DNA from 2 places in the Burkholderia sp. AU30198 genome. Region 2 is predicted to be linked to the other one. Evidence: riboswitches for the same ligand, from Rfam matches in the RefSeq annotation. Region 2 holds a riboswitch; the other holds the start of a gene.
What was found. A riboswitch is a leader RNA that binds a small molecule or an ion and turns the genes downstream of it on or off. The one in region 2 is predicted to bind thiamine pyrophosphate.
Positions count from the first base shown of each region.

Region 1: another riboswitch for thiamine pyrophosphate. It lies ahead of LGN19_RS32335 (FAD-dependent oxidoreductase); the one in region 2 lies ahead of thiC (phosphomethylpyrimidine synthase ThiC).

Region 1 covers NZ_JAIZSA010000019.1:134,924-139,339, reverse strand. The annotation lists gene LGN19_RS32340 (ABC transporter ATP-binding protein/permease) at 1-1,364, opposite strand, end outside; TPP riboswitch at 1,634-1,757, shown strand; gene LGN19_RS32335 (FAD-dependent oxidoreductase) at 1,989-3,125, shown strand; gene thiS (sulfur carrier protein ThiS) at 3,158-3,355, shown strand; gene LGN19_RS32325 (thiazole synthase) at 3,394-4,209, shown strand; gene thiE (thiamine phosphate synthase) at 4,206-4,416, shown strand, end outside.
Region 2 covers NZ_JAIZSA010000006.1:324,319-328,734, reverse strand. The annotation lists gene thiC (phosphomethylpyrimidine synthase ThiC) at 229-2,160, opposite strand; TPP riboswitch at 2,285-2,401, opposite strand; gene LGN19_RS16390 (pentapeptide MXKDX repeat protein) at 2,672-2,947, shown strand; gene LGN19_RS16385 (cytochrome b/b6 domain-containing protein) at 3,039-3,671, shown strand; gene LGN19_RS16380 (molybdopterin-dependent oxidoreductase) at 3,700-4,416, shown strand, end outside.

The sequences.
Region 1 (4,416 bases), on a different contig from region 2:
TGCGGCACGAACATCATTCGCGCGCCGACCGGCGCATCGATCGCGCCGTCGCCGAACGGCCACAGGCCCGCGAGCGCGCGCATGAACGTGCTCTTGCCGGAACCCGACTTGCCGATCACGAGCCAGCGCGAGCCGGGCTCGATCGTGACGCTGCCGATGTTCGCGAGCGCGTTGCCGTTCGGCAGCGCGAGCTTGAGCGATGACGTCGACAGCGTCACGTCGTCGACGTAGTGCAGGTTGATGCCGCCGTGCTCGGTCGCGGGCGACAGGCTTTCCTTCAGGTGCGACGTGCCCATCACGCGCTTGAATTCGCGCAGACGGTTGACGGTGGCGCGCCATTCGACGAGGGTCGAGTAGCTGTTGATGAACCACGAGAACGAATCGCTGACGGTGCCGAACGCGGACGAGATCTGCATCAGCACGCCGAACGAGAACGCACCCGCGAAATAGCGCGGCGCGGCGACGACGAGCGGGAAGATGATCGCGATCTGCCCGTAGAAGCTCAGCACGAACGTGAGCCGCTTCGTGTACTTCATCACGCGCCACCAGTTGTCGCGGATGCGCGCGAAGAGGTTTTGCGCGTTACCGGTCTCGGTCTTCTCGCCGTCGTAGAACGCGATCTGCTCGGCGTTCTCGCGCACGCGGATCAGCCCGAAGCGGAAGTCGGCCTCGACGCGCTGCTGCTGGTAGTTGATCGACACGAGCGGATGGCCGACCTTCTGGATGATCAGCGAGCCGACCACCGCGTACAGCGCGGCCGCCCACACCATGTAGCCGGGGATCGCGATCGGCGTCGCGCCGAGCGAAATCGTCAGCGCGCCGGCGAGCGACCACAAAATCGTGATGAACGACACGAGCGTGACGACCGTCGACAGCAGGTCGAGCGACAGCGCGAGGGTGGTCGTCGCGAACGACTGGAGGTCGTCGGTGATCCGCTGGTCGGGGTTGTCGGCGAGACGGTCACGCTCGATCCGGTAGAACGCGCGATCGCCGAGCCACTGGCCGAGAAAGCGGTCGGTGAGCCACTGGCGCCAGCGGAAGCCGAGCATCTGCCGCAGGTAGCGGCCGTACACGGCGAGGATGATGAACGCGAATGCGAGCGCGGAGAACTGCATCAGCAGGTTCGGGAAGTCGTGGACGTCCTTCGACTGCAGCGCGTTGTAGAACTCCGCGTTCCACTTGTTCAGCCGGACGTTGATCCAGACCACGCAGAGGTTGATCGCGATGATCGCGACCAGCAGGCCCCATGCGATTTTCCATTCGGACGATACCCAGTAGGGCTTGACGAGGCTCCATGCGGATACCGGACGCTCGTCCTGCGGCGCGTCGGAGGCGGAGCGGACGGGATCGATCGATTGGGTCATGTGCTTCCTGATGAGTAGCCGGCGCGCGGGCCGGGCGAAGCCGGGCGCGCGCCGCGATACGGCATGCCGGGACGCGGCGCCGACTGACGGCGGGCGTCCGGATGGTCGCCCGCGCGTCTTAAACGGCACTTAAGGCCGGCGGTGACGCGGCAACCGGCCGCTCGCGCGGCCGGCCTGCGGGCATTGTGCCAGAGCGGCGCGGCACGACGGCGAATTTGCCGCAAGGGGGACAGTTTGCGGCGCTTTCCGCTTTTATGGTCTAATGGCCGACGACGAAACAGGGGTGCTTTGTGGCGCGGCCGGCAGATGTTCCGGGCAGCGCGATGAGGCTGAGAAAAACCCTTTGCACCCGATCCGGGTAATACCGGCGAGGGAAGTTTCTGAACCCGCCGGGTCGCGCTGGCTGCCATCCCACATGGTCAGCGCCCTTGTCCCGCCCGGCCGGCCTTTGCTGCCGGTTTCGTCCTTTTGGGTACGCGCTTTGCGCGTTACGGAAGGAATGATGACCGCACAATCTTCAGTCTTTTGCATGGTTCCCGGCCCGATGTCGCGTGTGTTTGCACACGGCGGCGCGTGCGCATTCGCATCGACGTTCGTCGTGCGCGCTTGCGCGGAGGGTGCGCGATGAACGTCCGGGATTCCCGACCCGATTTCGCGGTGCTCGGCGGCGGCCTCGTCGGCCGCCTGATCGCATGGCGGCTCGCCGGCGACGGGCATCGTGTCGCGCTTTACGAGCGCGGCGGCTCGGACGGCGAGCAGTCGGCCGCGTGGATCGCGGCTGCGATGCTCGCGCCGCTCGCGGAAGCGGCGAGCGCGGAGCTGCTGATCACCGAGCTCGGCGCCGCGTCGCTCGCACGCTGGCCGCAGTGGCTCGCGGAACTGCCCGAACCCGTCTTCTTCCAGCATCACGGCACGCTCGTCGTCTGGCATCACGCGGATCGCGCGGAGGCGCCGTTGTTCGAGCGGCGCGTGCGCGCGAACGCGCCGGCCGACCTGTTCGACCGCGGTTTCGTGACGCTCGCCGGTGCGCAGGTCGATGCGGCCGAGCCGGTGCTCGCGGGCCGCTTCGCACGCGGCCTGCTGCTGCCGAACGAAGGCCAGCTCGACAATCGCCAGGCGCTGCGCGCGCTCGCGGCGGGCCTCGCCGAGCGCGGCGTCGATCTGCACTGGCACGTCACGATCGACGATGCGAACCTGCCCGCCGCGCATTTCACGATCGATTGCCGCGGGCTCGGCGCGAAACCCGCGCTGCCCGCGTTGCGCGGCATCCGCGGCGAAGTCGCACGCGTGCGCGCGCCCGGCATCGGGCTCACCCGGCCCGTGCGGCTGCTGCATCCGCGCTACCCGCTGTACATCGCGCCGAAGCAGGACGATCTCTATGTGATCGGCGCGACCGAGGTGGAGGGCGAGGACATGTCGCCCGTCAGCGTGCGCTCCGCGCTCGAACTGCTGAGCGCGGCGTTCTCCGTGCATCCGGCATTCGGCGAGGCGCGCATCCTCGAACTCAATGCGCAGTGCCGGCCGACGCTGCCCGATCATCGCCCGGCGGTGATCTGGGACGGCGCGTCGACGCTCGCCGTCAACGGCCTGTACCGGCACGGCTTCATGATCGCGCCGGAAGTCGCGCACGCGGCGGTCGCGGTCGCCGAAGCCGCGCTCGGCGGCACGTTCGGCGATGCCGACGCGTTCGCCGTGTGGCGCGACGCGCAGCGCTGGCCGACGCTCCTTCATCACCGCAACGACGCGCGCCAGCTGGCCTGACGCGCACCGCTGACCGAATTCGACGAAGCCTCATGGATATCCAGATCAACCAACAGACCCTGACGTTGCCCGACGGCGCAACGGTGTCCGACGCGCTCGCCGCGTACGGCGCGCGTCCGCCGTACGCGGTCGCGCTGAACGGCAACTTCGTCGCGCGCACGCAGCACGCGGCGCGCGCACTCGCGGCGGGCGACAAGCTCGACGTCGTGCACCCCGTCGCGGGCGGCTGAGCGCCGCCGGATCGTCCCCGCTCTTCCAGGAAAACGACATGACGTCCCCCACCTCCGCCGACGCGTTGACGCTGTACGGCGAAACATTCGCAAGCCGCGTGCTGATCGGCACGTCGCGCTATCCGTCGCTGCAGTCGCTGTCCGATTCGATCGCCGCGTCGAGTCCCGGGATGGTGACGGTCGCGCTGCGCCGCCAGATGACGGGCGGTACGGCCGAAGCCGGCTTCTTCGACCTGCTCAAGCGCCACGCGGTGCCGCTGCTGCCGAACACGGCCGGCTGCCAGACCGTCGCCGAAGCCGTGACGACCGCGCACATGGCGCGCGAGGTGTTCGGCACCGACTGGATCAAGCTCGAACTGATCGGCGACGACTACACGTTGCAGCCCGACCCGGTCGGCCTGATCGAAGCAGCCGCGCAACTGGTCAAGGACGGTTTCAAGGTGCTGCCGTACTGCACCGAGGATCTGGTGATCGGCCGGCGCCTGCTCGACGTCGGCTGCGAGGCGCTGATGCCGTGGGGCGCACCGATCGGCACGGGCAAGGGCGTCGTGAACCCGTACGGCCTGCGCGTGCTGCGCGAGCGGCTGCCCGACGTGCCGCTGATCGTCGACGCGGGGCTCGGCGTGCCGTCGCATGCGTGCCAGGTGATGGAGTGGGGCTTCGACGGCGTGTTGCTGAACACCGCCGTGTCGCAGGCCACGCACCCCGAGATCATGGCGCGCGCGTTTGCGCAGGGTGTCGAGGCCGGCCGTGCCGCGTACCTCGCCGGGCCGATGGATGCGCGCGAGACCGCGCATGCGAGCACGCCGGTCGTCGGGATGCCGTTCTGGCACCAGGACGGAGGTGGCGCATGAGTGCGCGTTTCGCGGATGCATTCTGGCCGCCGGCGGACGAACTGGCCGAAGCGGCCGAACGGATTCGCGCCCGGCTCGGCGACTGGCCGGGCGGCGCCGCGCCATGGCGGCTCTGCGTTGCGGTGCCCGACGCGCCGGCCGACGGCGATGTGCTGATCGTATCGGCCGGCGACCGCGCCGCGCAGGCGCGCGCGTCGGCCGCTTCGC
Region 2 (4,416 bases):
AACGGAGGACACGCGACCGGCCGGCGGCCGCGCATGAACCCAATCTACGCGCCGCCCTGTGGCGCTGCTGTAAGGACTTGTTAAGGCTCGCGCGGTTTCGTAATGAATTGTTTCCGGTGGTTTACCCGTGTACCGGCAGGCACGCGACATGCGTAAAAAAGCCCGCTCGAAAGCGGGCTTCGTGCATCGCGAGGGGGCCGGCGGGGATCGCCGGACCGCCGCTTGCGCTTATTGACGGTGATAGATCTCGGCGCCGGTCTTGACGAACTCGACCGCCTTCACTTCCATCCCCTTCTTCAGTGCTTCGGTTTCCGACACGCCCTGCTGCGCCGCGAACTCGCGCACGTCCTGCGTGATCTTCATCGAGCAGAAGTGCGGGCCGCACATCGAGCAGAAGTGCGCGACCTTTGCCGAATCCTTCGGCAGCGTTTCGTCGTGGAATTCGCGCGCCTTGTCCGGATCGAGGCCGATGTTGAACTGGTCTTCCCAGCGGAACTCGAAGCGCGCCTTCGACAGCGCGTTGTCGCGCACCTGCGCGCCCGGGTGACCCTTGGCGAGGTCGGCCGCGTGCGCGGCGAGCTTGTACGTGATGATGCCTTCCTTCACGTCGTCCTTGTTCGGCAGCCCGAGGTGCTCCTTCGGCGTCACGTAGCACAGCATCGCGGTGCCGAACCAGCCGATCATCGCGGCGCCGATGCCGGACGTGATGTGGTCGTAGCCCGGTGCGATGTCGGTGGTCAGCGGCCCGAGCGTGTAGAACGGTGCTTCCTTGCACCAGTCGAGCTGGAGATCCATGTTCTCCTTGATCAGCTGCATCGGCACGTGGCCGGGGCCTTCGATCATCACCTGCACGTCGTGCTTCCATGCGATCTGCGTGAGTTCGCCGAGCGTCTTCAGCTCGCCGAGCTGCGCTTCGTCGTTCGCGTCGTAGATCGAGCCGGGACGCAGGCCGTCGCCGAGCGAGAAGCTCACGTCGTACGCCTTCATGATCTCGCAGATCTCTTCGAAGTGTTCGTACAGGAAGCTTTCCTTGTGATGCGCGAGGCACCACTTCGCCATGATCGAGCCGCCGCGCGACACGATGCCGGTCATCCGGTTCGCGGTGAGCGGCACGTACTGCAGGCGCACGCCCGCGTGGATCGTGAAGTAGTCGACGCCTTGCTCGGCCTGTTCGATCAGCGTGTCGCGGAAGATTTCCCAGGTCAGGTCTTCAGCCTTGCCGTTGACCTTTTCCAGCGCCTGGTAGATCGGCACCGTGCCGATCGGCACCGGGCTGTTGCGGATGATCCACTCGCGCGTTTCATGGATGTGCTTGCCGGTCGACAGGTCCATCACCGTGTCGCCGCCCCAGCGGATCGCCCACGTCATCTTGTCGACTTCCTCGCCGATCGACGACGTGACGGCCGAGTTGCCGATGTTCGCGTTGATCTTCACGAGGAAGTTGCGGCCGATGATCATCGGCTCGGATTCCGGGTGGTTGATGTTCGCGGGGATGATCGCGCGGCCGCACGCCACTTCCGAGCGCACGAATTCCGGCGTGATCTCGGCCGGCGCGTTCGCGCCGAATGCCGCTGCGCCGAACGCCTGGCCCGGGTGCTGGCGGCCCATCATCGCGGCGAGCTTCGCGCCGTTCGGGCCGCTCGCCTTCAGGCTCTCGAGGTACTCGGCACGGCGCTGGTTCTCGCGGATCGCGATGTATTCCATTTCCGGCGTGATGATGCCCTGGCGCGCATAGTGCATCTGCGTGACGTTCTTGCCGGCCTGGGCGCGGCGCGGGTTGCGGTGCAGGCCCGGGAACCGCAGGTCGGCGGTGGCCGGGTCGGCCGCGCGCTCGAGGCCGTACTGGCTCGACAGGCCGCCGAGCACTTCGGTGTCGCCGCGTGCTTCGATCCAGCCCTGACGCAGTGCAGCCAGGCCCGCGCGGATGTCGATCTTCGCGTCCGGATCGGTGTAAGGGCCCGACGTGTCGTACACGTAGATCGGCGGATTCTTTTCGCCGCCGAAGCCGGTCGGCGTGTCGGCCTGCGTGATTTCACGCATCGGCACGCGGATGTCGGGCTGTGAGCCGGTGACATAAACCTTGCGGGAATTCGGCAGCGGGGCGACGGCCGCAGCATCGACATGAGCGTCGGCGGACAGAAACTTCGGATTGGCGTTCATGCAATCTCCTGTGTGAGCGCCGGACAGGCGCTTCGGCGCTTGCCCGGAGCCCTTGACGTATGTGGGGCTCGAGCTAAGCAGGAGACGAGGCTTGGTGAGGCGGCGGATTTCGTCAGAAGGATGGCGGCGAAATCCGTACGCTTCCCTGCGCTGGCATTATCCAGATCAGGTTCAAAGGGTATTTCTCACCCGCAATGCCGATTGTTTGACCGGACGCATTGCAGGACCCCCGCGTTAGCAGCGCACACGATACACTGGCTTGGCGGCGGTTTCAACCGGGAGAGGATCGGCAGCCCCGGTGCGGCCGCAGCATGGCGGGCGGTACGGTGGCCCGTCGAAATGGCAGCGCGCGTCGTCGCCGCATGGCCTCCCGGCTCGGCCGGCAACGGCGAAGCGGTGCAACATGACGCGCTTTCGCGCAACCTCAAAAAAAAATTTTCGCAGCGGCTGTCATTTCCCGCGACGTCGTCCGTCTATTCGGCTCCTTAAACCCATGTTTTGGAGAGATGTCATGAAAAAAGTACTGATTGCCGCTTGCGTCGCCGCTTTCGCCACGATCGCCACGGGCGCGTATGCGCAGAACGACGCGATGTCGCAGCCAGGTTCGTCGATGTCGAAGGACGCGATGGGCCACGATGCGATGGCCAAGGATGCGATGGGCCATGACGCGATGAAGAAGGACGGCATGAAGAAGCATGCGATGAAGAAAGACGCGATGAAGAAGGACGGGATGTCGCACGACGAGATGGGCAAGTCGTCGGGCGACAAGATGACGCCGTCGTACTGACGGAGGCGGACGCGGCGCGGCCGGCGCGTGCGTCGCACGGCGGCCGCCCGCCCGCATCGCGTTTCGTCGACCCATTCCGGGAGACTTCATCATGCAAACCGTTCCCGCCACCGGCCGCGCGGCCGCCACGCCGCCCGCGCGCCCGATCCATCCGCTGTGGGTGCGCGTGAGCCACTGGCTCAACGCGCTCGCGGCGATCCTGATGGTGCTGTCCGGCTGGCGCATCTACGACGCGTCGCCGATCTATCCGCCATTCGTGTTTCCGCATGGCATCACGCTGGGCGGCTGGCTCGGCGGCGCGCTGCAATGGCATTTCGCGGCGATGTGGCTGCTCGTCTTCAACGGGCTGTTCTACCTGACGATGTCGATCGCGACCGGGCGCCTCGCCCGCAAGATGCTGCCCGTCACGCCGGCGTCCGTGTGGCGCGACGTGCGCGCGGCGTTGAGCGGCCGGCTCGCGCATGACGATTTGAGCGTCTACAACGCGGTGCAGCGCGCCGCGTACCTGGTCGCGATCGTCGATCTGATCGTGCTGGTGCTGTCCGGGCTGACGATCTGGAAATCCGTGCAATTCCCGCTGCTGCGCGAACTGTTCGGCGGTTACGACAACGCGCGCGTCGTGCATTTCTGGGCGATGTCGCTGCTCGTCGGGTTCGTCGTCGTGCACGTCGCGATGGCGCTGCTGGTGCCGCGTTCGCTGCTCGCGATGCTGCGCGGGCGCTGACCGTCAACTTCGCGTGAAGGAAATCATCATGTCGCAATCCGAAGACAAGCGCGACGGTTCGCGCTGGACGCTCGACCGGAAGTCGCTCGAACTCGACGTGCGCCGCGAGCTCGAGATGCCGTCGCGGCGGCTGTTCAACCGGCGCATCCTGACGCTCGGCGGCCTGACGATGCTGACCGGCTGCACGCTGCAGGACGACGCGTCGGTCAACACGTTCCTCGAGAGGGTGTCGCGCATGAACGACCGCGTGCAGGCGTGGCTGTTCAGCGGCGAGCGGCTCGCGCCGACCTACACCGAAGCCGATATCACGCGACCGTTCCCGTTCAATGCGTACTACGGCATCGACGACGTGCCGCACGTCGATGCGTCGACGTATCGGCTCGTGCTGTCCGGCCGCGTGACGGGCAAGCGCGTGTGGACACTCGACGAACTGTATGCGCTGCCGCACGCGGAACAGATCACGCGGCATATCTGCGTGGAAGGGTGGAGCGCGATCGGCCGCTGGGGCGGCACGCCGTTCGGCGCGTTTCTCGCGCGGGCGGGCGCCGATACGAAGGCGAAGTACGTCGGCTTCAAGTGCGCGGACGATTACTACGAGAGCATCGACATGCCGACCGCGCTGCATCCGCAGACGCTGCTCGCGTTCGACTACGACGGCCATCGGTTGCCGCCGGAATTCGGCTTCCCGATGAAGCTGCGGATGCCGACCAAGCTCGGCTACAAGAACCCGAAGCACATCATGGAG